DNA from 4 places in the Pseudoalteromonas sp. G5_S1_14_S5 genome. Region 1 is predicted to be linked to each of the others. Evidence: predicted binding sites of a transcription regulator. Region 1 holds the regulator's gene; each other region holds the start of a gene.
The links. The regulator LexA, encoded in region 1, represses DNA repair genes until DNA is damaged. The targets are predictions, from matches to a motif close to TACTGTATNNNNATACAGTA.
Positions count from the first base shown of each region.

Region 2: a site for LexA is predicted at 1,213-1,232, ahead of ACTRWI_RS18600 (SulA-like leucine-rich domain-containing protein). Genes of this name have one in related genera too.
Region 3: a site for LexA is predicted at 5,388-5,407, ahead of uvrD (DNA helicase II). Genes of this name have one in related genera too.
Region 4: a site for LexA is predicted at 1,191-1,210, ahead of dinB (DNA polymerase IV). Genes of this name have one in related genera too.

Region 1 is NZ_JBQKUM010000096.1:1,807-9,441, reverse strand. Features, by position in the region: gene trmA (tRNA (uridine(54)-C5)-methyltransferase TrmA) at 1-210, shown strand, start outside; gene ACTRWI_RS20150 (YijD family membrane protein) at 295-666, opposite strand; gene fabR (HTH-type transcriptional repressor FabR) at 666-1,298, opposite strand; gene sthA (Si-specific NAD(P)(+) transhydrogenase) at 1,635-3,035, shown strand; gene dinF (MATE family efflux transporter DinF) at 3,207-4,562, opposite strand; gene ACTRWI_RS20130 (class I SAM-dependent methyltransferase) at 4,681-5,559, opposite strand; gene lexA (transcriptional repressor LexA) at 5,657-6,277, opposite strand; gene ACTRWI_RS20120 (diacylglycerol kinase) at 6,372-6,734, opposite strand; gene plsB (glycerol-3-phosphate 1-O-acyltransferase PlsB) at 6,956-7,635, shown strand, end outside.
Region 2 is NZ_JBQKUM010000078.1:11,409-19,043, reverse strand. Features, by position in the region: gene ACTRWI_RS18610 (hypothetical protein) at 1-555, shown strand, start outside; gene ACTRWI_RS18605 (hypothetical protein) at 721-909, shown strand; gene ACTRWI_RS18600 (SulA-like leucine-rich domain-containing protein) at 1,252-1,659, shown strand; gene ACTRWI_RS18595 (phosphoribosylaminoimidazolesuccinocarboxamide synthase) at 1,897-3,000, shown strand; gene ACTRWI_RS18590 (hypothetical protein) at 3,112-3,489, opposite strand; gene ACTRWI_RS18585 (helicase-related protein) at 3,693-6,089, opposite strand; gene ACTRWI_RS18580 (NAD-dependent malic enzyme) at 6,274-7,635, shown strand, end outside.
Region 3 is NZ_JBQKUM010000055.1:8,265-15,899, forward strand. Features, by position in the region: gene thiH (2-iminoacetate synthase ThiH) at 1-218, shown strand, start outside; gene ACTRWI_RS15945 (aminopeptidase P family protein) at 355-2,145, opposite strand; gene ACTRWI_RS15950 (LysR family transcriptional regulator) at 2,268-3,209, opposite strand; gene ACTRWI_RS15955 (multidrug effflux MFS transporter) at 3,311-4,510, shown strand; gene tsrA (H-NS-like global regulator TsrA) at 4,614-4,895, shown strand; gene bufA1 (BufA1 family periplasmic bufferin-type metallophore) at 4,961-5,092, opposite strand; gene uvrD (DNA helicase II) at 5,424-7,595, shown strand.
Region 4 is NZ_JBQKUM010000001.1:21,998-29,632, reverse strand. Features, by position in the region: gene ACTRWI_RS00130 (diguanylate cyclase) at 1-1,068, opposite strand, end outside; gene dinB (DNA polymerase IV) at 1,258-2,310, shown strand; gene ACTRWI_RS00120 (RecQ family ATP-dependent DNA helicase) at 2,385-4,319, opposite strand; gene ACTRWI_RS00115 (GreA/GreB family elongation factor) at 4,465-4,938, shown strand; gene ACTRWI_RS00110 (YggN family protein) at 5,045-5,803, shown strand; gene ACTRWI_RS00105 (sodium-dependent transporter) at 6,081-7,442, shown strand; gene lipA (lipoyl synthase) at 7,598-7,635, opposite strand, start outside.

The DNA of each region.
Region 1 (7,635 bases):
GATCCACCACGTTCAGGTATGGATGTAGATACTTGCAAGATGGTTCAAGGCTACGAGCGCATCATGTACATCTCTTGTAACCCTGAAACATTGAAAGAGAACTTGGAAATTTTAAGCGAAACACACGATATTACTCGTTTTGCTCTTTTCGACCAGTTCCCTTACACACACCACATGGAAGCTGGCGTATTCCTAGAGCGTAAAGCGTAACACTCGCTTTCCAAATCTAGGTAAAAGCCAAACTGCAGACACAAAAAACGAGCCAATCGGCTCGTTTTTTATTTATAGGTTGGCTTAAGCTATTTTACCGATAAAGCCTAACTTCTTACCTACCCATGCGAGCAGTAACATTGCGACGATAATCGCGAAGAAGTTTGAACCCGCATCTGGGTGTTGTGCTTTCACAAACGCAGAGTGACCAAATGCCCCGACGAAGAAACACGCCAAACCTACTAGCGGGATATCTTCCGATACTGGATTAGTTAAGTACTCTTGGTACAGTGCTTGTACAGCTAAAACTAAAGCAATCAGTGGGAAGATTGAGAAACCCACTTCGCTCATTGTTACCCAAGATAAAAGTGCATCGCCACACACACCAGCAATCAGAGCCAGTACCAGTGTTTTTCTTTCTGAGCCACAGTTTACAGTATTATTTTGATTCGACATTATTCTATCCCGCCTTTTAATCGGTTACGTTCACGTTCTTTACGATACCAAAAAGCCCCTTTGGCCATCATTCGCAATTGCATGATCAAACGCTCAGCCAGTTCGTCTCGCTGACGTCGATCTAAATCTAATGCTTCTGCCCCTGAGTTAAAGACCAATATGACCGAAGCTTCCGCTTGCGTAAAAGCTTCATCTCGTGTCATGCCAGTCGTGATTAGGTATTCGGTTAACTCAGCAGAAAAGTGCTGTATCTCACGAGCTACCGCTGTACGAAACTCAAATGAGGTTCCTGAGCGCTCTCGCAATAACAGTCTGAATACGTTAGGGCTGCTTTCAATGAACTCCATAAAGGTTTCAACCGATGTGCGAATAACACTGCCTTCTTTTACTATACGCTGCCTAGCTTGACGCATTAGCTGGCGTAGTAGTAAGCCACCCTCGTCGACCATGGTTAAGCCAAGCTCATCCATGTCTTTGAAGTGACGATAAAAGGAAGTCGGTGCTATTCCAGCCTCACGAGCGACTTCTCTCAAGCTTAGGTTGGAAAAACTACGATCTGCACTGAGTTGGCTAAATGCTGCATCGATTAAGCTGCGACGAGTTTTTTCTTTTTGCTGTGCGCGAATGCCCATTGGTTTCATACTTTATCAATTTCTTCTTTTACAGCCTAAACAGGCATGTCTAACACTCTGTTCAATATAACGCGAATCACTTATTTATATAAGATACTCCGGTTATATAAGACACCAAACACGCCTCTTTGTTCACGTACCGCAGTAAATACGTTCGCAGAAAAAATTTCAATATCCACACCGCCATTTGGAGACATTCGACATACCAAATATTATTTTTTCGCGAGCACTGCGTGATCCCACCGACTCTCTGATGTCCTTTTCATGTACGCAAGAACAGAATCAGTTAAAATCCCGCTACAGCAATGTTAATCAAATATAACAAGGAAGATATCTATGCCACACTCCAACCACTTTGATGTAATCGTAATTGGTAGTGGCCCCGGAGGCGAAGGGGCAGCGATGGGATTAACCAAAGCCGGGTTGAACGTTGCAATCATTGAAAAAGAGAGCAGCGTTGGTGGTGGTTGTACCCACTGGGGAACAATTCCTTCAAAAGCTCTGCGTCATGCTGTAAGCCGGATTATCGAATTCAATAACAACCCTCTGTTCTGTCAGAACAACAAAAGCATTCACTCGACGTTTTCCAACATTCTCGGTCATGCGAAATCCGTTATCGATAAACAGACACGACTGCGCCAAGGCTTCTACGATCGTAACCAATGTACACTAGTATTTGGTACAGCGCGCTTTATTGATTCTCACTCTATTTCTGTAATGCAAAGTGATGGTACGGAAGAGCACTACAGTGCTGACAAGTTTGTCATTGCCACGGGCTCTCGCCCTTATCAACCAGAGAACGTCGACTTTCTGCATGAACGTATCTACGACAGCGACTCTATTCTTTCTCTTAAACACGACCCTCAACACATCATCATCTATGGTGCCGGTGTTATCGGTTGTGAGTACGCATCTATCTTCCGTGGTTTAGGTGTAAAGACCGATCTCATTAATACGCGAGATCGTCTACTGTCATTCCTAGATAATGAAACCTCAGATGCACTTTCTTACCACTTCTGGAACAGTGGCGTTGTAATTCGTAACGATGAAACCTTTGAGAAAATCGAAGGGACTGATGATGGCGTGATCATTCACCTAGAGTCAGGCAAAAAGATGCGTGCGGACTGCCTACTGTATGCCAATGGTCGAACCGGTAACACTGACAAATTGAATTTAGGTGCGGTTGGCCTAGAAGCAGACTCTCGTGGTCAAGTATCAGTGAACACCAATTACCAAACCAACGTTGACCATGTATACGCGGTCGGTGATGTGATTGGCTACCCTAGCCTAGCAAGTGCTGCTTATGACCAAGGTCGTTTTGTTGCACAAGCGATTGTTAAAGGTAAGGCTGAAAGTCACTTAATTGAAGATATCCCAACGGGAATCTACACCATTCCTGAAATCAGCTCAGTCGGTAAAACCGAGCAAGAGCTGACAGCAGCGAAAGTACCTTATGAAGTAGGACGTTCTTCATTCAAACACTTAGCTCGCGCCCAAATCGCGGGTAAAGACATCGGTAGTTTGAAGATTCTATTCCACCGTGAAACCAAAGAGATTCTGGGTATCCACGTATTTGGTGAGCGTGCCGCAGAAATCATTCACATCGGCCAAGCAATCATGGAGCAAAAAGGCGAAGCGAATACTATCGAATACTTCGTTAATACCACCTTTAACTACCCTACAATGGCAGAGGCGTATCGTGTTGCCGCTCTTAACGGCCTTAACCGTTTATTCTAAATAAAGAACTAACAGGAGTATTTGACCACCCATAGGCCAAATGCATAAACAGCAAGCCATGAGCTTGCTGTTTTTATTTAAGACATTGAAAAATATAGCACCAAGAGTAATTAGATCATGATGTTCTAAATGCCCTTTGACCGGTACACCTTTTATTTTTACCTATTAGAGCTAAGCAAGAAATTCGCCCTTCTTCCACTGAGAAACAAATAACACACCAAGGCCAATACCGCGCATTGCCATAAAGCTCAGCATCGCAAGCCACAGGGCATGATTTTCTAAACTAGACGCTAGGAAGAAAATCGCAAAGAAGCTGCAGGTCGCGACAAACATGCTATTACGCATGTCCTTGCCTTTAGTTGCTCCGACAAAAATACCATCGAGTAAGAAGCACCACATTGAAACCAACGGCATTGCAATTAACCAAGGCAAATACACCTCAGCTTGGCTTTTTACATCTGGGATGGTGGTGATCATATTAATCAAATTAGACCCAGCGATCGCGAACACTAAGGTAAGAACCACACAAATATTGAAGCTCCAGAAGAAGGTACCAATCAACGACTGATTTAATTCATCTTTGTCTTTCGCTCCTAACGCCTTACCCACCATGGCTTCCATCGCATAGGCAAAACCATCCATGCCGTAAGAGATGATCATCAAGAAACTCATCAATACCGCATTGGCTGCCACGACATCATCACCAAAGCTTGCTCCTTGGAAAGTCATGAAAGTAAACGTGGCTTGCAGACACAGAGAACGTAGGAAAATATCTCGATTCAGTTTTACGAAGCGACTTAAACCTTGGCTGGATTTCTTAATCAAAGCCCACGGTGACGGTAACAGTCTCTTTTTCCAGATTCCAAAAACGCAGATCAGTCCAAACGTTAAGCCTGCATAATCAGCCAATACCGATGCCAGTGCTGCACCTTCCACCTGCCAACCGAAACCAATCACAAAAACTACGTCCAACAAGATATTGGTGATGTTAGTGATAATCACCATCCACATCGGCGCTTTTGCATTCTGAGTTCCAAGTAGCCAACCCAAAATAACGAAATTCGTCAGTGCTGCTGGTGCACTCCATGCTCGAATGGAGAAATACTGTTGGCCATAATGCTTCACTTGATCACTGGCACTACTTAATGAAAAAACGAGATCAGCAACTAGGCCATGTAATAGCAAGAAGACACCAGCAAACCCGAGAGCCATGGTCACACCTTGAACGAAGACTAAACCAAGCTGCTTGCCATCATTTGCACCGTAAGACTGTGCGGCAAGGCCAGTTGTCGACATTCGTAAAAAACCGAGTAACCAGAAGGTCACACTGATCATAGTGCCACCTAACGCCACGCCTCCTAGATACCAAGAATGTTCTAAGTGGCCGATCACGGCAGCATCCACTAAACCCAGCAGTGGGACAGTAATATTAGAGAGCACCATCGGGATCGCGAGCAACAGCACTTGTTTGTGCATAGCTTGATTGGATAGCGTTTGAAAAATAGTTTGGGGATTAAATAGCTTCACGATCACCTCTTTGATTAGAGGCGATAGTTTAACCGAGTAAGTGTGCTTTCACTATGTTGTGAAATTTTCGCTTAAACAGATGTAGCTTCGAGTATGTGTAAGTCGTGCTGCTCTCGCGCTACCACTTCACCAGTACCAGTTGCGGCGTTAAACGCTTTTTAAGCTGAGAAATTTTGCACAATAGTCGCTGCCATAACTTCCAACGGTGACATTGCTGTTCTAAAGGCGAAAATGCTTTAGCCCATTGCGCCCATGGTAACCAATTAAGAATGCTGTCGACTGGAGAAGATAAGCCATGTGCATAGTCACCAGAGCCTAGCTTCTTACCTAAAGTACTTGAGCTCTTATCGCCCGCCAATACAACACACGCATGTGCATGAGTAAAGTAACGGCTCAAAGACTGAATAAAGTACGCTGTTTGTTGCTCATTGCAGTCCAACAGTGCATGTTCACACACCACCATTACCGAAGCTTGCTCTGGAATATTGAGTTCATCTAACCAAGTCAGATCATCTACGGAACCACACTCCAAGCGATAGCGTTCATTTTTGTGGAACAAACGTTGTCGCCAAAGTAGGTTCTCGGTTACATCCAACTCTACCCAGTGACAGCGGCCATTGTCTAATCGGTAAAAACGGGTGTCGAGACCAGCTCCCACGTTAATAATCCAAGCATCAGGGTTGTGAGATAGGAACTGCTGAACTCGAGAATCGCAAAGTTGAGTTAGTGTCGCGTAGAGAAGTTGTTGTTGGTCGAGTTCACCAGTAAGGCATTCTGGCGCTAATTGACAACGCTTACAGGCCTGAGCAGCAATAGGATCATAGACGAGACCATCATCGGCAAGGCTTTCTCGGCTGCGAAACCAAAGGTGTTGAACGAGGTTTGTCGGAACTTGAAGTTCTTGATGTGCAGACGCTTGATCAGCGGAAACCTTTTGATCAGAGGAGCGCGGCTTAGCTATAAGCGGCTTTATTTGAGGCTTGGTTTGGATTGGCATCATCATCTTCCTTGTATCTCGACAAAGAAGATGATAATGAATATCAATTACAATAACAAGTTATTGAGAATAAATATCAATAAGATGTTTGAACTGATTACATCCAGTCCGTGTTGCGAATAATACCAACAGCAAGACCTTCAATAGACAAGTGTTGAGATTCTAAATCGACACGGATTGGAGAAAACTCTGCGTTTTCAGCGTGTAACAGCACTGTAGAACCTTTACGTTCTAGACGTTTTACCGTTACATCATCATCAACACGAGCAACCACAACCTGACCATCACGGACATCTTGTGTTTTGTGAACAGCAAGCAGGTCACCATCCATAATACCGATGTCTTTCATACTTTCGCCATTTACGCGAAGTAAGAAATCAGCTTGAGGTTTAAACATACCAGGATCGACTTGGTAATGCATTTCTACATGCTCTTGAGCCAAGATAGGCTCACCAGCAGCAACCTGACCGATCAGAGGCAGACCTTGCTCTTCGTTTGCTCCATCTTCAAGCAAAATACGAATACCACGAGACGCACCCGGGATAATCTCAATCGCTTCTTTACGAGCAAGAGCTTTCAAATGTTCTTCTGCAGCATTAGCAGAACGGAAGCCTAATTCACGAGCAATTTCTGCACGTGTCGGTGGCATACCGGAATCTTCGATCTTACCTTTGATAAGGTCAAAGACTTGTTGTTGGCGGGGCGTTAACGGCTTCATGATTCACCTGTCTTTTTATACAGTTGACTGTGAGTATATCCAGTAACTGGACAAAAGCAAAGCAATTGGTTGTTTTTAGTTCATTTTTCGCTAATTACAAAACCAAGATCTCGAACCACACATAAGTTGCAAGCGCTAAACAGATGAAAACGGCTGCCGAACCGACATCTTTCGCCATTCCTGAAAGCTCATGATGTTCGCTACCAATACGATCAACGACCGCTTCAATTGCAGTATTAATAAGCTCAACAACCATCACCAGCACAATCGAGGACACCATTAAGATTCGTTCTAGTTGGCTCACATCGAGGTAAAACGCTAACGGAATCAGAACTGCAGCCATGAAGGCTTCTTGCCGAAAAGCCGCCTCGTTTTTAAACGAACTTGTGATGCCTTGCCATGAAAAGCCCGCTGCTTTCACGATACGTTTAAATCCGGTGTTTGATTTTTTGGTCATTTTTAACCCTATACTCAATCAGTCGATGAATGATATGCCACAAACTTAACGGCAATATGACTATTTCCATTAAAAGGTTAGACCAGTTTCTGGTATTCTTGCATCGATTAAATTTACGCCTAGGCTTATCCCTATTTTACTTGAAGGGGTTACCCTCTCTCATCATAGAAATAGAGATACGCTTAAGCACATTGAAATAACTATTGAGGCTGTGAACCTATATGTCTTCTGGACAATCTTTTTCACGTTCATTAATGAAGCTACCTTTATCCGTATTGGTAAAAGGTACATCAATCCCTTCGAATCCAGTTGAAGATTTGAACATTGATTTAGGCAAACCAATTGTATACGCCTTACCGTTTCGCTCAAGCGTCGACCTACTAACACTACAAAAGCACGCGCTAGAACTGGGTTTACCGGATCCGTTAAGCAAGCTTGAAATCAGTGGTAAATCACTGCCACGCTACGTTTTTATCTCTTCACGCAAAACGTTGCTGCAAGATGATGATTACGTCCCGGCCTCTTCTATTGAAGTCTTCTCAGAGCTGCTTGCACTGCACGCTGACGACTCAGAGCTGGATGTGCAAGTTATCCCAGCAACCGTATTGTGGGGCCGTAAGCCTGGTAAAGAGAATAATCAGAAGCCTTATCTACAAGCAATGAACGGCTTGGAGAAGTCAATCGCTGTTTTAATTGCTGGCCGCGACTGTCTAGTACGATTCAGCCCAGTGGTATCTCTGCGTTATATGGCAAACTCACACGGCACCGACAGCACTATCGCACACAAGTTGGCGCGTGTAGCTCGCATTCACTTCTCACGCCAAAAACTGGCAGCCTCTGGCCCTAACCTTCCAAGCCGTCAAGCATTATTCGATCGCCTACTAAAATCAGAAGCGATCAA
Region 2 (7,635 bases), on a different contig from region 1:
CGTGCAAAACAGATCTCTTCAATCGAACAGCTTGACGACGGCATCAGCTCTGAAATAGACAACAGTCAGGAGTTATCGCAGCAAATACAATCTAACCAAGTGCAATCTAACCTCTTCAGTTCTAACCTAAGTGGCTCTGACTATATGATTGATACGGTATTGGTGTTAATGACTGGTATCATGAGTATCAGCGCGACTCTGGTGATCTCGCGAAAAAGACAGACTTTAAAATCGAGCGCCTTAGGAATGCAGAAACAGGTGCTCGAAACGCAACTAAGCGAGAAGAACCGCACCATTAAGCAGCAAAAGCGTCAATTGCAGACCATGTTCAACGAATTGAAGAAACAAAAAGGCCAAAAATGTTCGAACAATTTACAGCTAGCTTGTGCGCTATTTGGCTACACGCCGAGCTCTATTCCTAACCAGAAAAACATTAAGGTGAGATATAAACAACTATCGAAAATTTATCATCCTGATGGTCAAGGGTGTGATGAAGAAATGAAACGTTTGAATAGCGCGCTAAAAACCATCTTACAAAGTGTTACGAAATCGTAAGCAATTACACACCTTTATCTTTCCATCTCACAGAGATGTCGATTTTATTGGTGTTGCAATCGATCACCCTCTCAAAAACGAGTAACAAACCATTAACCAATAGGTCTCTGTTGTGTCATAATTTGCGCCGAAAATACACCTGACTTAAACAGGTGAGGAGAGAATATGTTCACAATAGAAGGCGTTTGTGATTGGTGCAAAAAGCCAAGCCTAGTAAAAAAGCACGACTACCTAGATGGTAAGTCCCATCATGCATGTAAAGACTGCAATGATATCGCGACCATGGATGTTCGCCAGTTCAATATTGGTGAGATGGAAATGAGAGCAAAACTCTCCCAGGCAACACTGAGATAAGCTACATCGTTAAAATATAAGAAAGCGCCTTAGGCGCTTTTTTTGTATCCAGTGTTTATCTTCTTATCTTCTTATCTTCTTATCTTCTTATCTTCTTATCTTCTATACAGGTGTATACAAAGAACTACTGTATACACCTGTATAAAGCTCACATTTTTTTCTATTTCTGAGACAAAATAGCAAAATCATTCGAATTTAATTTAACTTTAAATTTCATATATTTAAGTGGAAAATCTTCATTTCGCCATAAGAAATCGTCCAATAATCCCGCAAAAAATGCTTGATCTTAGAATCAACAAAAACTACTGTTCATATGTACAGCATGTATATAAGGACAGCAAAATGATTCAAGCACACGTTAAAGCACAACACTCTAGCCCGCTAATTCACGGCGCATTTGCCTCAGCTTCTCGCTCAGCTCATCATTCAACTGATGAAGCGTTATTTGCAAAAATGGCGTTGCTGTCCAATCAACATCAATGGCTACTATTTACAGCTCAAACACCAAGACCATCAGCTAAGCAACTACAGAAACATAACGTATGCTGCGACCGCGTTATTCATATGAAAGCTTCTCACCAAATGACCGAAGCTGAAACAGTAGAGAAAGCGATCCGCTCTAAGAATGCGAGTGCGATCGTTGCTAGCGCGACAATTGATCAATTTAGCCAACAATACTTAAGAACATTAGGTATGCGTTTCCAGTGTGAAGTTTTCTTTATGGATGGCAACTCAGAGCGCATTCACTAAGCAACATAGCTCTACTAGATAACTGAGTAACACAGTCCAAATATACTGCCTTCCCCTGCCCTACGATTCGCCTTAAATTTGGTGGATAGTTAGGCAGGGATTTTTATTCAACCAGCAGATTTAGCAAACGTTTGCTTTTTCTCTGGAAGCAAACGTTAGATTGGGTATAATGCCCGTCTAATCATGTGCACATTGCACTTCTCTGTATGACGTTTGATAAAAGATAGGAATGTCTAAATGAGCCTCGCTGATCAAGTTCTTGCCGTAAATGATGACCTCCCAATCCGCACTGATAAACCTGTCCACAGTGGCAAGGTTCGTTCGGTTTACTGGTTAACTGAAGAAGATAGCCAACGACTAATTAAAGAGAAAGGCTACGACGTAGCACCTGATGCTCCTTTAGCTATCATGGTGATCAGTGACCGTATCTCTGCGTTTGATTGTATCTGGCGTGGTGAAGGCAACCTGAAAGGTGTTCCTGGTAAAGGCGCAGCGCTTAATGCTATTTCTAACCATTGGTTCAAGCTTTTTAAAGACAACGGTCTTGCTGACAGCCACATTCTTGATATCCCTCACCCATTTGTATGGATTGTACAAAAAGCTCGCCCAGTAATGATTGAGGCGATTTGTCGCCAATACATCACAGGTTCGATGTGGCGTGCATACGCAAATGGTGAGCGTGAATTCTGTGGTATCGAAATGCCAGAAGGTCTAGAGAAAGACAAGAAACTACCCGAGCTTCTTATCACTCCTTCGACTAAAGGTATTTTGAAAGGCATTCCTGGTGTATCAGAAGCGGACGATGTAAACATCACGCGTCAGAACATCCAAGATAACTTTGCAGCATTTAACTTCTCACAAGAGAGCGATATCGCGCACTACGAGAAGCTATTGAAAGAAGGCTTTAACGTCATTAGTGACGCACTAGAAAAAGTCGATCAAACCTTCGTTGATACCAAGTTTGAGTTTGGTTACGTGAACGATGCACAAGGTAAAGAGAAGCTTATCTACATGGACGAAGTGGGCACACCTGACTCATCTCGTATCTGGGATACAGAGCAATACAATAATGGCAACATCGTTGAAAACTCAAAAGAAGGTTTCCGCCAGTTCCTACTTAACTACTTCCCTGATGCCGATATTCTGCTGAATAAAGAGCGTATGCCTGAACGTGAAGCGCTAGCGCGTGACAATGAATTGCCATTGGATGCACTGATGTCTCTTTCTCGCACTTACCTTGATATTGCAGCAAAGATTACCGGCGCTGAGATTGTACTGAGCGAAAATCCTAAACAAGAGATCATCGACGTATTGCGTGCTGACTACGGGCTAATCGATTAATCATCTTATCGATTTAAAAACCGTCACGATACAAAAAGGGCCTCAACATTGAGGCCCTTTTTACATGTAATTTTCAGTCTTGTTTGAGCATCGCTCTCACTGGTACATGGCTTACAGTCGAATAGTAAACTCTTCTCCAGTATTACCTGCAATCACTAAATGACTACGCGATTCGATGTACTCGATCTGCTTTTCTTCAAGAGAATATGGCATCACTACTTTGAGCTCATTGATGCCTTCTAATTTGGCAAGCTTGAGCAAAGTAACGATGTTCGATTCATCACTCTTACGTGTAGACATCGATTTTAGTGCCATTTGCCATAAGCGATCTTCTGGGCTTGCTAGCTCTTTGATGCTGTCTCGCCAAACGGTACTGAACACTGGAGCGATAGTGGTGAGTGCTTCCAGAAAAGTCCATTTTTTACTGCACGAGGCGCCAAGAAAAGTTGTGTAATCAAACTCTACACGCGTCTCTTTCTGATTATCCATGATGTCCCCCGACACTTTGGCAACACAATATACTCAATATCTATCAACTCTTTCTTTATAGCAATAGGATATAGAAAGATGGTCTTTTATTTCCTTTTGATTGGTTAAAATGGCATATAAAAATCAAATTTGTAACATAATCAGCACTGAAAAATCATATATGCACCTATTTGATTAATATTTTGAAGATAAAACTTATCTATCTATTTTATATCAATAATTCGGCTCGCCTTTTTGTACTGAACGCGCCAGCCAGACCAAGTCGGTAACTCCCATCGTTTCGGCGGTGATTTTCTACTACCCGACTGATGATGAACGTAAATCAGCTTTCTTCCCACAAGGTACTCAACTTCCAAGTTCAAGTCAGCAAGAGTGAGCGAAAACGGGTACTTTTCAGCGAACTCTACGTATAGCCAACTGGGGATACCTTCAAAAGGAATGTCCGATGCATCAAACATCTCAAGCTCACTGACATCAGTGACCCCCAGCACTTCAAGCTGCTCAATAAACCATGATTCAAAACTCAGTTGCTCGATATCGGAGCTAAACTTGGTTTGCTCATCCAGCCCAAGTTTGACGTACAGCTGCCAATGCTTGATCTCTCGAGTACGAACCTCAGCAAAACCAGGAAGCTGAGTGCCACTTACCACCATATCCATGATAGGCTTTAAGGACAACTGACCTTCTGCTGCAACCAGTTTTGTCGTGATTGTACGACCTGCGTACACCAAAGCCATCTCGGTAAATACACCATTATCATTGACCACGGTTTCACTCTGTTGCCATTCGCCAAGTTCCGCCTCAACCATCAGATTAAGCGCAATCGGTGCTGTGGTCGTTGCGAGAGTCAGTGTTTGCTTAACTCCTCGCCCGGGAAGGCTGTGACTATCAAACACCAACATAGCCTGTGCGTTATCAGGAAAACGATTCTGACGACCAAGTACCACCTCTAGTGACCCGTTTGCAAACGCCTCTCTTCTTTTTAAACGACGCACAAACACCAATTCAGGATGCAGCTGAATGATGGTTTCAAGTAGAGCGGTACGTTGGTAGCGAGAGGCAACTTCCAACTGAGGAAGCTCAAACACTCCACGCATTTGCTCGGCAAGCCCTTGCGCTTCTACCAAAGCTTGCTGGTCGATTTCTAGGTGTGGATAATCACGACCACGCACAATCTGAATCAACAAGGTTAAATCACAGCCCTCTTTTTCTTGCTGAGCGAGCGCTTCCAAGTGCTCAGCATTATTGGGGAACTGATATAAACGAGCAGGCACAGACAATGCAGCCGTGAGATCGACCATCGCCTCTTTCAGTGCTTTGATTTTAATACGGGTAACAATGTCGGCATACAAAGCATCAATCGGAAGTGGGTAAAGCTTTTTGCCGTGCTCGGTAATTTGATAGTCGTCGTCAATCGCTTCCATCGTCAACAAAGTTTGTGTTGCGCTATGTAGCGACTTTTCTGGAATGAGGTCGAGGAAAGACAAACTCTCCAAAGTGAAACCACTGCATGCCGCCGCCAACATGGGCTCAGTCAGCTCCTCACGCTGTAATTCAGGTGGCGTGACTAACTCTAATGCTGCATGTTCGCCATACAAACGAACGCAAACACCGTCCATTACCCTACCCGCACGGCCTGCTCGCTGCTTGGCACTCGCGCGTGATATGGATTTCAGCATCAAAGTGGTTCTGCCGTTACGCTGAACGGTTCTTCTCTCCAATCCAGAATCAATCACCACACCAATATCGGGAATGGTTAGCGAGGTTTCAGCCACGTTAGTCGCGAGAATGACCTTTCGTAAGCCTCTGCCATCGTTCACATCACCATCGTCGTTAGCCACATTGCGACCAGATAGCGCGAGATCTCGTTCCTTATCACTTACTGAGGCATGCAATTTGACAACTTGCAGATCCGGATGTTTTGCCAACACTTGCTCACACTGCACAATCTCTTTCTTACCCGGAAGGAAAACCAAGATATCGCCGTGAGATGCAATAAGTTGATGATTCACCTCTTCAACGATGCGTTGCTCTAGATGTCGACTATCTGGCAAAGCCCTAGATTCATTTGCTCTGTGCTCGATATCAACCTGATAAGTTCGGCCTTCACAACTGATCCTGTTCGCTTCTAGATAATCAGCGAGGCGCTCCCCTTCGATGGTTGCCGATGTGATGACCAAACGATGGCTCGCCTTCTGTTTAAGGATCGCCACCAGCAAATCGATGTCCCAACGTCTTTCGTGAAATTCATCCACCACAATCACATCAAAACCGGCTAGCCCATCTTCTGCTAACCAACGTAAAGCAATTCCGGGCGTGACAAATACTACATCAGTCTGCTCGTTATATTGCGCTTCAAGCTTAATGGCGTAACCCACTTTGCTGCCCAGCTTCTCACCTGATTCTTTCGCTAGAAACTTAGCTAGCGATGTACAAGCGATTCTTCTTGGTTCCACCACCAGCACACGCCCATGTTGAGATGCCCAAATTGGCAAGCGCGTTGATTTACCCGAACCGGTTTCAGCTTCTACAACAAGGTGAGAATCAGCGATCTGTTGATGGAAAGTACTTTGATAGCTATCGATGGGAAGTTGAGACATAAAAAGAGAGCGCCGCGAAAAAATGTGAACAAAGTATAACGAATTATGACGTTAGAATTCGATAACTGTGGGATAGAAGAAAGAATATCATTTTGTTTGCCAAGATCAGGGAGAAACTATTTACAATTGAATAACTAAACCGTTATCATTTTTTAGTTACTCTTTCTCCCATATTAGGCATCCAATGAACAACGATAAACGCCCTCTATATATCCCTTATGCTGGTCCTGCTCTACTAAGTACTCCCCTTCTAAACAAAGGCAGCGCATTCACTGCTGAAGAGCGTAGCTCTTTTAACCTTGAAGGTTTGTTACCGGAAACAACGGAAACAATCCAAGAGCAAGTTGGACGTGCATATAAACAATATTGTAACTTCGAAAGTGATATGGATAAGCATATCTACCTTCGCAACATCCAAGACACTAACGAAACGCTTTTTTATCGTTTAGTTCAAAACCACATCTCTGAAATGATGCCTATCATTTACACGCCAACAGTTGGCGCAGCATGTGAGAACTTCTCAAATATCTACCGTCGTGGTCGTGGTCTGTTTATCTCTTACCCGAACCGCGATCGTATCGATGATCTACTTAATAATGCGACAAACCACAATGTTAAAGTTATCGTGGTTACGGACGGTGAGCGCATTCTTGGTTTGGGAGACCAAGGTATCGGTGGCATGGGTATTCCAATCGGTAAACTAGCACTGTACACCGCGTGTGGCGGCATCAGCCCAGCTTACATGCTACCAATAGTACTTGATGTTGGTACAAACAACCCTCAACGTCTTGCTGACCCAATGTATATGGGCTGGCGTCATCCTCGTATCACAGGTGCTGATTACGATGCATTCGTTGAAGAGTTCATCCAAGCGGTTCAACGTCGTTGGCCGGATGCGCTAGTTCAGTTCGAAGATTTCGCACAGAAGAACGCAATGCCTCTACTTGAGCGTTACAAAGATCGTATCTGTTGTTTCAACGATGACATCCAAGGTACAGCAGCTGTGACTGTTGGTTCTCTACTAGCGGCTTGTAAAGCAGCAGGTAGCAAACTGTCTGATCAACGTGTGACCTTCCTAGGTGCAGGTTCTGCGGGTTGTGGTATCGCAGAAGCGATCATTGCTCAGATGGTGTCTGAAGGTATCAGCGACGAGCAAGCGCGTTCTCAAGTTTACATGGTTGACCGTTGGGGCTTACTTCAGGAAGGCATGCAGAACCTGCTTGATTTCCAACAACGCCTAGTTCAAACCAACGCGAACACTAAAGACTGGGAAAGCGACGGTACAGGTTTCTCGCTACTAGACGTTGTTCGTCACGCTAAACCAACAGTATTGGTTGGTGTATCTGGTGCACCGGGTCTATTCAGCAAAGAAGTAATCAAAGAGATGAACCTTCACTGCGAACGCCCTATCGTGTTCCCACTATCGAACCCAACAAGCCGTGTTGAAGCAACACCAAACGACATCATTCGTTGGACAGATGGTAAAGCACTAGTAGCAACAGGCAGCCCATTTGAACCAGTGGTTCACAACGGCACAACTTACCCA
Region 3 (7,635 bases), on a different contig from region 1:
GTGAGTCAGCAACGTTCCGCGACAATGTGCTTCCGTTAGGTATCACTAGCATGTCTGCGGCATCAAAAACGCAACCTGGTGGCTATGCTTCTGGTGAGGAAGAGCTTGAACAATTTGAGATAAGTGATGAGAGAGGTGCTGCTGATGTTGAAGCTATGATTCGTCAACGTGGCTTCGATCCGGTGTGGCGAGATTGGCACAGCGCTTACTCTGGCTAACTTGCTGCTTGATTGATGTTCCACGTGAAACATCAGTGATGTGATATCGACAAATAAAGACGGCTACCCTTAGGTAGCCGTTTTCGTATCTAACTTAGCTAAAATGATGTGGCTAAGTTACCTATCTAGTTAGGTGTTAAGGGTGAGCTAGTGGCGTTGTTGCTTGGCGTAGCCACTCTAACGTAACCCCGTCAACTAATGGGCTAACATCGTTCCACACTTTTTGGTGGTAATCGTTAAGCCATGCAAGCTCCTGACGTGTCAGTAGGTCTACGTTGATATTGCGCTTATCGATAGGGCAACGTGTTAGCGATTCAAACGTTAGCACTGAGAAGTCACCATGAGTTTGAAGCTCAATAACCAACTCTAAGTTTTCGATACGGATACCAAATTCATCGGCACGGTAGTAACCAGGCTCATTTGACAACACCATACCTTCAACAAGAGGAACGTCGATCAGCTTTTTAGAGATGCTTTGCGGACCTTCATGAACACTAAGGAAGTGGCCAACACCGTGACCAGTACCGTGGTCATAGTCGTAGCCTTCTGCCCATAAGTGCTGACGCGCTAGGATGTCCAATTGGAAGCCACGAGTACCTTGTGGGAAGCGAGCACGTGCAATACCGATGTGACCCTTAAGTGCAAGGGTGAATTGTTGAATCATTTCTTCGCTTGGCTGGCCAATGGCGATAGTACGTGTGATGTCTGTTGTGCCATCTAGGTACTGACCGCCTGAATCGACTAGGTATAGCGTATTCATTTCTAGCTGACCCGGCTCAGGCTGGTTCTCATGGTTGTAGTGACACATGGCTGCGTTTCCGCCTGCCGCTGAAATTGTGTCGAAACTTAGGTCCATCAGGGTAGGATCTTGCTCACGGAATGATTGTACTTTGTCAGCTAATACCGCTTCGTTATGCAGGTTACCTTGCGCGACTTCTGCATCAATCCAAGAAAGGAATTTTGCCATCGCCACGCCATCGCGGATGTGACATGCTTTCATACCTGCAATTTCTGTTTCGTTCTTCGCAGCTTTTGGCATTAGGCATGGGTCGGCGGCTTCAATGATATGGGCACCAGAGTTTTGAAGAACAAGTGTATACCAAGCATTGCTTGTACCTGAATCAACAGACACATTCTTACCCTCTAAAGATTGAAGGCGAGCTTCCAGCTCTGATGGGTGAGAAACACGAATACCATTACCAACGTGTGCTTCAAAGCCTGCAGGAATACGCGCTGGTTCTAAGAAGAAATCGACACTTTCATCGGCGTGAATGATGGCATTAGATAATACAACCGGCAGACGGGATACGTCTAAACCACGAATGTTGAGTAACCAGCAGATTGAATCCAGTTCAGTAAGGATAGCGGCATCAGCACCCTTGGCTTTTAGTAGCCCTGCAATTTCTGCACGTTTGCTTTCACTTGATTGGCCAACGGCATCGGTAGCCATGAGGCGAACATCAGAGACAACAGGTGTAGGGCGATCAGACCAAAGCTCATCAATCGGGTTTGCTGTTAATGTTGTAAGTTCTACTTTATCAGCCAGTCTAGCTTGTGCGCCTTTCAACCAAGCGGCTGTGTGCATTCGTGGGTCAAACGCAACTTTACTGCCTTGTGCTAGTGAATTGATGATCCAATCTAAAGCTGGTTCTTCAATAAGGTGGCGATACTCAAATAGCTCACCGGGTACTTGCTTGCGAACCTGAACGGTATAGCGACCATCAACAAAAATAGCCGCGTTTTCACGTGTGATAACAGCCGCACCTGCAGAGCCAGTGAAACCGGTTAGCCAGTGAAGTCGCTCGTTATGAGCTGGAACGTATTCACCAAGGTACTCGTCTTCATGGGGAATGATAACAGCATCTAAGTGGTTTGCTTCAAGCCAAGCTCGAACCGCAGTAACGCGTTCCGCAGTGATATTGTGCATCTGTGTTTATCCTTATTGTTAGGGTCCTTGTTAATACTCACAGCCTATATACCTGTGAGGGGACTTATTAGGTCAATAAGCTAGCGCTTTTGTCCGTTTGCTGCAAACGCTGTACGCCATTTTTATCTAAGGTGCAGAGTTTTTTCTTTGATGATATCTCGCAACCAATTTAAGGCTGGGTCGTTTTCTCTATCACGGTGCCAAAACAGAGTGTATGCCATTGGTGGAAATTTCATTGGCAGAGGCACAACCACTAAGTCGAGCTGCTTCGCAATAAGATGGGTGAAGTGGCTTGGTGCAGTAAATACAAAGTCGGTGTAAGTACATAGGCTCGCCGCGCTGTTGAAGTCGGGCACGGAGATAGCGATATCGCGTTGATGGCCGAGGTCTGCCAATTTGTAATCGAGTAGCCAGCGAGCGTTACCGTCACACCTTACTTGAACATGGCGCTGTGCCAGATAGGTTTCTAAATCCCATTGACCACTCAAAGCGGGGTGGTTACGTCTCAATACACACATCTGTGCGTCACGATAGATCTCCTGTTCGCAAATATCATCTGGTGGCAGCATGGTCAGGCGCGCATCGTTGATGTCGATGTCTTTGCCTGTGAGGCCGATGTCTAACTCACCAAGTTGTAATTTCTTAAAGGTTTGCTCTGTCCAAGCGTGAGTGTTGATATTTACCTTCGGCGCTTGGCGAAAGATCGCGGGTAAGAAGTGAGGAAGAATCAACGGGTAGACACTTTCAACTGCTGCAATATGAAAACTGTGGTCACTGTTGTTGGGCATGAAAGTCTCGGGTTGGGTAAGTACATCAAGTTGATTGATCAGTGTTTCTAGCCGTGGCTTAAGGAACACCGCTTTGGGTGTCGGGCGCAGACCGTGTGCACTTCGCGTAAAAAGAGGATCATTAAATTGTTCGCGAAGTTTGGCCAATGATTTACTCACGGCTGACTGGCTCAGGCATAATCGATGTGCAGTGCGCGTAACACTCAGCTCTTCCATTAGCACCTGCAAGCAAACGAGCAGGTTGAGGTCGAGGCGTGATAGTTTCTCGATGTTCATGTGAATTTCCTTATTGGAATAATGCTAATGATTATATGCCATTTTTGTTCATATCTTTAGTTGGTTATTATGCACCTAAATTAACTCATCCGGAGAATCTTGTGCTTTCTAACGCGCTTCCAACCCCTAGTAAACTGCAGGTTGCTTTATTGGCGATGCTGGTCCTTTTTAGCCCTTTGGCTATTGATATCTATCTACCAGCTCTGCCACAGATTTCGACAGCGTTTCACGTGGAACATGCACTAGCACAAGATACGATTACTTGGTTTTTGTTTGCTATGGGTGTCGGCCAACTATTTGCTGGTCCTTTGGCGGATAAGCTAGGACGTCGAACCGTTGCACTGGGAGGTATTAGTATCTATGCATTGAGTGCTTGCTTGGCGTGGGCAGCTCAATCGATTGATATGATGCTAATAGCTCGGCTGCTACAAGGCTTAGGAGCTTGTGCGACTTCTGTGGCAGCCTTTGCAACGGTTCGCGATCTATTTGGTCCAGAGAAGAGCGGTCGAATGATTAGCTACTTGAATGGCGCTATTTGTTTTATTCCTGCCTTGGCTCCGATTCTTGGCGCTTGGCTAACTCATCAATTTGGTTGGCGTGCGAACTTCAGTTTTATGGCGGGTTTCGCGGTTGTCGTTGGCAGCATCTTATTCTTCCAAATGAAAGAGTCGAACCCGGCGACGGAAAAGGTAGCGGTGTTCAAACTAGAGCGCTACTGGTCTATATTGAAAACACCTTCATTCCTTTTTCACGCCACTTTGTGTTTGATGGCGATGGCTGTGATCCTCGCTTATGTAACCTCAGCACCGGTTGTATTGATGGAAAAGCTCGGTTTGACTATGAAGGAATTTACTTTTTGGTTCAGTTTTAACGCGGTATTCAATATTGCCGCTGCGTTTACCGCACCAAAGTTTATGGACCGTTTTGGGACTTATAAAACTCTTGTTATCGGTATTTTAATGCTCGGTCTAGCGGGTGTGATAATGTTGCTACTTGCTCGACAAAATAGCCCGATTGCTTTCATGTTCCCTATCTTCCTGTCATCTGTTGGCTTCGCTTGGGTTCTAGGTGCGGCTGCAGGTAAAGCGTTGGAACCATTTGGTGACCGTGCGGGTACTGCCGCAGCGCTATTAGGCTTATTTCAAATGAGTGGGTCGGGCTTACTTGTTGGTACCATGCAGCGTCTTGATGTAACGTCACAAGAGATGATTGCGCTACAAATGTTCCTGATTGTTCCTGCGCTATTCGTGTTGGCGAGCAAGTCTGGTAAGTCGTGGCATGCAACGTTTGCAAAAGCATAAGCAATAAGGGTGACAAAATATACAAATGGAGGTTTGCGAAACGTTAAAACATGGTATATTTGTCACTCATTGAAACGTAAGTCTCCAACGGAAAAATACTGTAATGTCATTAACAACCTACGAAATGGCGCGCGTCTTAGAACAAATGGAAGATGCACCTGAAAAGGTTATGTTTGGTAAATTGCTTAAAGAGCTAGGCAACCAAAGTGAAGAGCGTATTCGCAGTGCGGCAAAACAAGTTCCAATTGATACTTTGCGAGATATCATCTACCAATTTCAGCGTGTTGTAGAGTCTCGTAAAGGTGAACAAGTTAAGCTATTAGCAAAAGAGCTAGCCGAGCAAGGAATCTCGGCTGAAGAGCTTCAGGCTTTTCTAGAAAAGTAAGCTTACCCCAGTTAAAAAGAAACCACTCAATTGAGTGGTTTTTTGTGTTTGGGAGTATCGATGTTTTAGTTAGCCTTCAAAACTCTATCTAATGAAAACGGTCCAGCACATGAACGTGTTTTAATTGCACAGTCATTTTGGCCAGCTTTTGATACGCCATAGTATTTTCTTTCGCTGCTGCTTCCGCATATGTTGATGTAAGAACGTCACCGCCAAGCGCTAGTTCACTTGTGATTGCAGCTCTAACAGCAAGATTAGAATTTTTCATAGTATTCCCTCTAGACTTAATAGTATTTACACATCGCAGGTTAATGAGTTGTAAACTTGCTTGCTTAAAAAGGATAGGAATCACCCGAAAATAATTTAACAGCTAAAACATCAAAGTTAGTGATGTTTTAGCTGTTAAGTGTTTGATTGAGTGATGTCATTTTTTGATTGTTTTTTCTTCTTAATATCCTAAACGCAGCCTAGTGTTTAGGTTATAATCAACTTTTATGTATAAATACCCAGTAGTGAGCATATCCAATGATAGATCCTTCGCTTTTACTCGATGGCCTAAACGACAAACAACGTGAGGCGGTCGCAGCACCTTTAGAAAACCTACTTATTCTGGCTGGTGCTGGTAGTGGTAAAACGCGAGTTTTGGTGCATCGTATCGCTTGGCTGCAGAGTGTCGAGCAAGCATCGCCGTTCTCTATCATGTCAGTAACCTTCACCAATAAAGCGGCGGCAGAGATGCGTGGTCGTATTGAAGAGTTGATGATGGGCAGCTCGTCAGGCATGTGGAACGGTACCTTCCATGGTATTTGTCACCGTATTCTGCGTGCTCACTACCTAGATGCAAAATTGCCAGAAGATTTCCAGATCATTGATTCCGATGATCAGATTCGTCTATTACGCCGCTTAATCAAAGCACAAAACCTCGATGAAAAGCAGTGGCCTGCTAAGCAAGCTTCGTGGTGGATCAACGGCAAAAAAGATGAAGGCCTGCGCCCGAGCCACATTGATGCCTACCATGATCCAGTAACTCAAACATGGTTAAAGATTTACTCGGCTTATCAAGAAGCGTGTGACCGTGCTGGATTGGTGGACTTCGCGGAGATTTTGCTGAGATCACACGAGTTACTTCGCGACAAGAAACACATTCGTGAGCACTACCAAGCTCGCTTTAAGCATATTTTGGTCGACGAATTCCAAGATACCAACAACATCCAATATGCTTGGCTGCGTATGATGGCGGGCCCTGATTGTCGAGTGATGATCGTAGGTGATGATGACCAATCTATCTATGGCTGGCGTGGTGCAAAAATCGAGAATATTCAGAAGTTCTTGGACGAGTTCCCGGGCGCTTCAACGATTCGATTAGAGCAAAACTACCGTTCAACCAAAACCATCTTGCAAGCATCGAACGAGCTTATCTCAAACAACACTGAGCGAATGGGTAAAGAGTTGTGGACCGATGGTAACGATGGTGAGCCAATCTCCGTCTACTCAGCTTACAACGAGCTTGATGAAGCTCGCTTCACGGTAAGTAAGATTAAAGAGTGGCAAGAGAAAGGTGGTGCACTCGAAGATACGGCGATGCTTTATCGTAATAACGCCCAATCTCGTGTTCTTGAAGAAGCGTTGATTCAAGCGGGCTTACCATACCGAATCTACGGTGGTATGCGATTCTTCGAACGTCAGGAGATCAAAGATGCATTGAGCTACCTGCGTTTAATGGGTAACCGTAACGATGATGCTGCTTTTGAACGTGTGGTTAATACGCCAACACGTGGCTTGGGTGACAAGACTCTAGAAACGATTCGATTTGCAGCGCGTGACCGTGGTGCGACGATGTGGCAAGCGAGTATCGCTTTGTTGGAAGAACAAGTACTGCCAGGTCGTGCAGCGGGTGCCTTAAGCCGCTTTATCGAGTTAATTAATGCGCTTGAAGACGACACGTTAGAGCTGAACTTACATGAGCAAACTGACCATGTGATTAAATCTTCAGGTCTGTTTGCTATGTACGAGCAAGAGAAAGGCGAGAAGTCTAAAGCGCGTATTGAGAACTTGGAAGAATTAGTAACAGCAACTCGTCAGTTTGAGAAGCCTGAAGAAGCTGATGAGATGAGCATGCTAACAGCATTCTTAACACATGCGGCTCTGGAAGCAGGTGAAGGTCAGGCTGATGAGTTTGATGATGCGGTTCAGCTTATGACTCTGCACAGTGCTAAAGGTCTAGAGTTTCCAATGGTATTCATGGTGGGGGTCGAAGAAGGCATGTTCCCAAGCCAGATGTCTGCTGAAGAAGCGGGGCGTTTGGAAGAAGAGCGTCGCCTATGTTACGTAGGCATGACCCGTGCGATGGAGAAACTGTACATCACTTACGCTGAGATGCGTCGCTTGTACGGACAAGACAAATACCACAAACCATCACGCTTTATTCGTGAGTTGCCAGAAACCTGCCTGGATGAAGTGCGTATGAAAGCACAGGTGACTCGTCCTGCGAGCAGTGGTCGCTTTAGCCAAACTGCAGTTAAAGAGAACTTTAATGAAACTGGCTTTAGCTTAGGTTCTCGTGTGAAGCACCCTAAGTTTGGTGAAGGTACGATTATCAACTTTGAAGGAAGTGGGCCACAGAGCCGTGTGCAAGTGGCGTTTAATGGTGAGGGGATTAAGTGGTTAGTGACAGCTTATGCTCGTTTGGAGCAACTCTAATCTTTTACTCCCGAATCTAACAGCCATTGACGGTTAAAAA
Region 4 (7,635 bases), on a different contig from region 1:
CTCATAGTCTTCAATAGCACTTCTCATTGATTCTAATGCTTCTACAAATTGTACGAATGGTCCACTTGTTAAAATACAAAACTCCTCGCCACCAAAACGAACGGTGAGATCGTTTGTAAAAAATTTCTTAATTATTCTTCCAACCTCAATCAATACAGCGTCACCTGCATCATGCCCATAAGTGTCATTTACGTTTTTAAAGAGATCAATGTCCATCATTGCAATATTTCTTTTTGAGGGTATTGTCGGGAGTTGGCTGAACATGTAGCGGCGGTTCCATAGACCTGTGAGAGCATCCTCGTTAGCATGGCGAATTAGTTCATTAGTGGCCTCTTTCATATCAAGGATTTGGTGGATACGGCAGAAAAACTCCTCTTGATTGAAAGGTTTGTAAAGAAAATCATTGGCACCAGCCTTGAGAAATCGAGCTGTCAAAGTGCGATCGTCACTTCCAGAAAGCCCGAGAATTGCGAGTTGGTTACGATCATGGTTCTTACGGATTTCGTGGGTCATTGAAATACCATCTTTGTTTGGCATATCATGATCAGTAACAATAATAGTAATATCGTTATTTTTATTGAGAACCCTTAATGCGTGGGCACCATCTTCCGCTTCTATTGTTTGAATATATTGGTGTTCAAGGAGTTGAACGATATATCGCCGTACAACTGTAGAATCATCCACAACCAGAGCTTTGTGGTTTCGATTATTTGAAATCCGTTTAATTAATGGAAGTAAATAACTAACAGGGGAAAAGTTGTCTTTTAGGATGTAGTCTATAACCCCCTTTGCTAGAACAGCTTCCCTAAGTGTATTATTGAATATGCGTGTGAGTACAATAATCTTCTGTTGATAGCTGAGTACAACATCGATAATTTCGCCGTCTTGACCATCAGGTAAACAGTAATCCAAGACAGTGCATAAAAAGTTTGTTTCTCGTTCTAAAATAATTTGAGCTTCTGCGACAGATTGAGCAGTTTCAACTTCGTAGCCTGCATTATTCAACTGTTGGTACAAGTAGTTTCTGAATGTTCGACTATCCTCTACTACCAGTATCTTTTCTTTCAAAATTGATTCCTACTTGTACACTATATTTATCATTAATAATAATATCAGAATACGGTTAATTATTGAAAATTATCATAGTTAGTTGGGTTGGAGGCTATTTAAAATCGAGTAATTATTAAGTATACTGTTTTTATATACAGTTTCGAGATTGAGTTACTGGTTAATGTGTAGTGCGGGGACCAAGAGAAAGTGAGAAAAATAATCCATGTCGATATGGACTGTTTTTACGCGGCTGTAGAAATGCGAGATACTCCGGCTTACCGTAATCGACCGTTAGCCGTAGGTGGTCATGAAAAGCAGCGTGGTGTGCTCAGCACATGCAATTATGAAGCGCGTCAGTTTGGTGTTCGTTCGGCCATGCCGACAGCTAAAGCGCTACAACTCTGCCCTAACTTGTTAGTTGTGCCGGGAAGAATGTCGGTTTATGTCGAGATCTCTAAAAAGATCCGTGAGATTTTCTCTCGGTATACATCTGTGATCGAGCCGTTGTCCTTGGATGAAGCATTTCTTGATGTGACCGACTCAAAGCAGTGCCATGGCTCTGCAACACTTATCGCTGAATCGATTCGTCGTGATATTTGGAATGAACTCAACCTAACAGCGTCTGCCGGTATTGCTCCTATAAAGTTTTTGGCGAAAGTAGCTTCGGATATGAATAAACCTAACGGGCAATTCGTTATCCCTCCACAAGACGTACAAGCGGTAATCGATGAACTACCACTTGAGAAGATCCCTGGCGTCGGCAAGGTGAGTATTGAAAAGCTTCACCAAGCAGGTTTTTTTATCTGCAAGGATATAAAAGAGTGTGACTATCGCGACCTACTACTTAAATTTGGTCGTCAGGGCGCCTCACTGTGGAAGCGCAGCCATGGTATCGATGAGCGAGGAGTCATTGTCGAACGCGAGCGAAAATCTGTTGGGGTTGAGCGAACCTTTACCCAAAACATATCGACTTACGCTGAGTGTTGGCAGGTGATAGAAGACAAGCTGTTTCCTGAACTTGAAACTCGATTGGAAAAAGCGAGCCCAAGCAAAGCGATCATCAAGCAAGGTATTAAGCTTAAATTCGCTGATTTCCAGCAAACTACTATTGAGCACATTCATGCTTCTCTTGACCGAGAGCACTTTAAAGAGCTGTTAAGTGAAATACTAAAAAGGCAGCAAGGGCGAGAGATACGCTTACTAGGTTTGAGTGTGATGTTGCAGCCCAAAGACCAAATGCGTCAGCTGAGCTTTTTCTAAATACAGAGGTTGGCGAGTGCTTTTCATAAAAACCGACTCAGCTTTTTGGCTTCGTCGGTTTTTATCGTTTAGAGTTATCTTGGAAGCTGTTTTACGCGCTCTAAGGTGTTGGCGAAAGGTTGTTGCTCTAACTTTCCGTAGCCAGCCATTTTGCTTGCTTTGAGTTTGGTCGAAAGTGGTGTGGCGATTCCACAAAGAAAACGAGTGATGGCTTCATCGGTTATCAGTTGTTGGCTTGCTGAAATAAACTCATGAATCCATGTCATGACTGTCTCATCATCGATTGATTCAACATCAACGCTTGGCAAGGTTGCTACTTGACCGCGACATACGGAGCAGTGACCGCAGGCTTTTGGCGCTTCGTTGTCTGCAAAGTAGCTTGCTAGGCGCGAGCTTAGGCAGGAATCAGCCTCAAAGAAGCTCAGCATTTGATTAAGACGATTTATCTCGCTGTTCTCTTTTCCTTTAAACAAGTCAGTGAGTCGCTCAGACAACTGCAACATCTCTTCAGAAGTATTGTGGATCGCGTAAACATCGGTGATCTGTTTACTTTCGAGTGCAATCCAGCCCTGCTCATTAAAGTAATCGATAGCAGCAATTACGCGTTGACGATCAGCTTGGAAGTGAGTCCAAAGTGCTTCGAAGTCAACCTGGCACCAAACTTTCGCTTGCGGAGAACACTGGAAGACCGCTTCAACAAAGTTACGACGTTCGCCTTGGAATTGCTCGCAGATCTGCTGTTTAGGGCGAATGAACTTAAATTTGTAGTCCGCAAAGTAGCTGTACTTCGGCTCAATCACGCCTTCAATTTCGAGGTAAACCAGCAGTGTTTTAAGCGGCAGCTGGCGAATGTTAGATTCACGCGAAAGTTGGTTAAGCATGATTTCCCATTGATTAGCGCCAGATGGCCCAATGTTTTGGTTTTCGTAGATCTCTTTCAATACTGTTTGGATGGATATGTTGTCCGGTGTATCGCCAAACACGAAGTTCTCAAGCGTGCTCAAGCCGTGTTTGTTAGCTAGTAAAATACACTCAGAAGCTTGTCCATCACGGCCAGCTCTTCCTATCTCTTGTGAGTAGTTCTCTATCGATTTTGGTAAGTCAAAATGAATCACTCGGCGGATATTTGATTTGTCTACACCCATACCAAATGCAATCGTCGCCACAATACAGTGCACGTCATCATTCATGAATTGTTGTTGAATGGCATCTCTATTTTCTGGTTTAAGACCGGCGTGATAAGCCACAACGTTAACCCCAGCATTGCGGAGCTGTTGAGCAACCATCTCTGCCGTTTGTTGCAGAGTGACATAGACAATTGTGGGTGCTTGCGCCGCTTGGTTGACCACATTACATAAGCTTTCTAACTTATTAGCTTGTTCGCATGGCTGAATAGATAGGTCGAGGTTTTGACGATAGAAGCCTGTCACCACAACACGATCTTCATCGATATCGAACTTAGACTTCATATCTTGAATAACAGATGTTGTGGCGGTCGCTGTGAGCAGCAGCACCTGTGGAATATTAAGCTGCTTTTGATATTGAGGCAGCTTAAGGTAGTCTGGTCTGAAGTTGTGACCCCATTCCGAGATACAGTGCGCTTCATCGACCACAAGCAACGAGATAGGCACTTGGGAAATAAACTGGCGAAAACGTTCGTTCTTTAATCGCTCTACTGAGATCATCAGTATCTTTGTGTCACCATTGCGTACGGATTGCATCACTTGCTGGGTGGTTTGCCTGTCTTGGCTTGATTCGATTGCAGCCGCGCTGATGCCTTTGCTGTGTAGGAAAGAGAGTTGGTCTTTCATCAAGGCGAGCAGTGGTGATATCACCAAGGTAAGGTGGGGCAACTCTAAAGCGGGTAGCTGATAACAGAGTGATTTCCCCGAACCTGTCGGGAATATTGCCGCTGTCGAGTGACCAGATAGAACATTATCAATGACTTGCTTCTGTCCGTTTCTCAGTGAATCGAATCCGAATACTTGTTTTAGCTTCTGCTCAATCATTTGTGTTCTACCTGAATTTATAAGTATTGTCTTGATGCTAAAGCGAGCACTGATTGATGATAGCGTCACTTGAAGTATCAAATCTCTTGCACCTAATTGTACCTAATTCTATTCTGTAGCTCCTATAGAAAAGCACCCCAATAGTATGAATAAGTCTGAGCTCCGCCAAATAATCTTAGATCAACTTGAATCCCGACTACGTATCGCGCAGTCCGCGACACAGCGCGCTATTGATGCTGCGACTGATGAAGAGACGGTACCTGAACACAAGTACGATACGTTGGCGTTAGAAGCCTCGTACCTTGCTCACGGACAAGCGGTTAGGGTGCAAGAGTGCGAAGAGGATATTCAGTGTTACCGAAACCTAGTTTTACGTGACAGTGAGAGGGTAACAGTTAGTAGCTACGTTGTGGTGATTGACGAGCACGATCAAAATAAGCATTTTTTCATGGGGCCAAGAGTCGGTGGGCTTTCTGTTACCTGGAACGGTAATGAGGTATCTATTGTGACGTTGAATGCGCCGTTTGGTCGGGCGCTTATGGGCAAAGAAGTCGGCGACGAGATTGAGTTTAGCGTTGCTGATAAACCGTTTTGTTACGAAGTGGTTTCTATTGATTGAGCCCCGGGTAAATTGATATAAACCTTGCCCTGACAAAGAAGTATAAACTCGGGGGTATAGTAATCTGGCAGATTGATGAGAGGATGTTATGAAAAGCAATGTATTTATGAAAAACAGTGTATTAATTGCATCGTTAACAGCGGCGATCTCTGTTGTGAGCCTGCCAACATTTGCAGCTCAATGTCGAGTTGATTTGAAGAATGAGTTGCGAATCGATGACCAAAAAGTCGAAATTCATCAGGTAAATGGTGATACAGCCTTATTCGATGATAAGAACGATCTCTATATCCATGGCGAGAAAGTTGAGCTTGATGCTGACCAACAAGCAGCGATTGAAAAATATCGCGAGAGTATGAGTGAGTACATACCGCGAGCTAAGCAGATGGCGAGCGAAAGTCTCGCATTAGCCAATGATGTGATTGACGATATTGCTGTCAGCTTGGACTCTCCAGAATCGTTTGATAACGTAAAAGAGTCGATGAAAATGTTTTTCGCAGACCTAGAGGCCCGCTATTACAAAGACGGTGAATTGGTTTTGCCTGCAGACAGCTTTGAGTCGATGGCCAATGGTTGGTCTGAAGATTTCGAAAAGGCTAAAGAGATCTTTAATCAAGAGTTTATCTCTAGTGCTTTTAATGCCATGTCAGAAAAGATGAAGCAAGAAGGCGGACTCAACCTGACGGAATTGACAGACAGCATGGCTGAACTCAAACTGAAAGTTGAAGAGCGAATGAAGCAGCACGCTAAGCAGATGGAAGAAGAAAGCGCAGAGTTCTGTGATTCTCTTGATGAGATGGCGGAACAAGAGCAAGAACTGCATGAAATTATTCCAAACTTAAAAGATTATCAAGTATTCACGATTTAATTCTAGTCTTGTGATGGATAGCAAGAGCACCAGTTGGTGCTCTTTTTGTTTGTATTGTTTACCCCACGCTCAATACCTGATTTGGTTTTGGGGTGTTCTGATAATCCTTGTATTTATGGTAATGGGAAGCTATTGAACTGGGTTTTTGTTAATTTAGTGGTTCTAAATAGCGCATTGATTGTAAAAATTAGAGAATTGTTCATTTATTGGTTGTGTCTACCATTACTTTTTATTACTGTACTACCCAACTAGTTCATTGATTCTTTGTGCGAGCAATATGGACCAACAATCTTCTTCTTCAAGAGAGCTGTTTAGTTCTCGTTTAGGCTTTATTTTAGCTGCGGCTGGTGCTGCTGTTGGCTTAGGTAATATTTGGGGTTTTCCGACTCAGGTAGCGAGCAATGGTGGTGGCGCCTTCCTACTGGTTTACCTGATCATGATTTTCGTGGTTGCGTTCCCTATGCTGGTGGTTGAAATGGCGATTGGTCGTCATGGTCAAGCCAACCCAGTTGATAGCATGCGTTCACTGACGAGTAATCCATTAGGAAAGAAGGCCGGTGAATTTGTTGGTTGGATTGGGTTAAGTGTCCCAAGTGCCGTATTGGCTTTTTACAGCATTGTTGGTGGCTGGTTGATCTGCTTCCTAATTGGCGCAGTCGCTGATCTTATTGGTTTAGAGGCGGCTGCTGATTGGTTTAAAGGCTTCAGTGTTGAGCGTAATGTATTTGGTACTGTAGCGTTCTACGTACTAACCATTCTTATTGTACAGGGCGGTGTTAAGCAAGGTATCGAGAAGTGGTCGACGCGCTTAATGCCAGCGCTGTTTGTTTTGTTCGGCTTGTTGTTCGTGTACATCATGACTCAAGCTGGCGCAATGGAAGGCTTGAAGCATTACCTAGTGCCTGATTTTGAAAAGGTGTGGGACAGAAAACTGATTTTAGCGGCGATGGGACAAGGCTTCTTCTCGCTAACGATTGGTGGCTGTTCAATGTTGGTTTATGGATCTTACTTAAGTAAGAGAGAAAACCTGCCAAAAATGGCAATGAACGTGACGCTGGTTGATACCGCAGTGGCTTTTATTGCTGGTTTAGTGGTAATGCCTGCAATGTTTGTTGCGATGCAAAAAGGCGTACAAATCTATGCAGAAGATGGCTCGCTGTTAAGCTCTGACACGCTAGTGTTCACGGTTCTACCTTTGATGTTTGATAGCTTAGGTGTACTTGGTCAGATCTTCGCAATTGTTTTCTTCTTGTTGCTAACCATTGCTGCGTTGACGTCTTCTATCTCAATGTTAGAAGGCCCGGTAGCGTTAGTGAGCGAGCGTTTTAATACTAGACGTACGCCAACAAGTTGGGTGATTGGTGGTGCAATCGCGCTATTTAGTGTGGTGATTGTTTACAACTTTGCTGCGATGTTTGGCATGGTTGCGATGATAGCGACACAGTACCTACAGCCAATTGCTGCATTGATGTTCTGTCTGTTTGGTGGATGGGTGTGGAGCCGAGCTTCAAAAGTGAAAGAGCTTGAGCAAGGCTGCCCGGACTTTCAACTTGGCTGGTTTGGTAAGGTTTGGCCGATGTATGCGAAGTTCGTGTGCCCAATCTTAGTGGCAACGGTCATCTGGGCTTCTTTCGGTTAATTCGCCGTTATTGTTCACTTGTCTATCGTTTAGGCCTGAATGTACCAAAGCCGCTCTCATAGAGCGGCTTTGTTGTATCTGAATGGGTTTGTTGATAAGAAAAAGGCGCATTCCCGAGGGAATGCGCCTTTGAAACTTAGGAGATAAGTACTCGCTTACTTGATTTCCATACCTTGTGCTTGCAAGTCTGCAT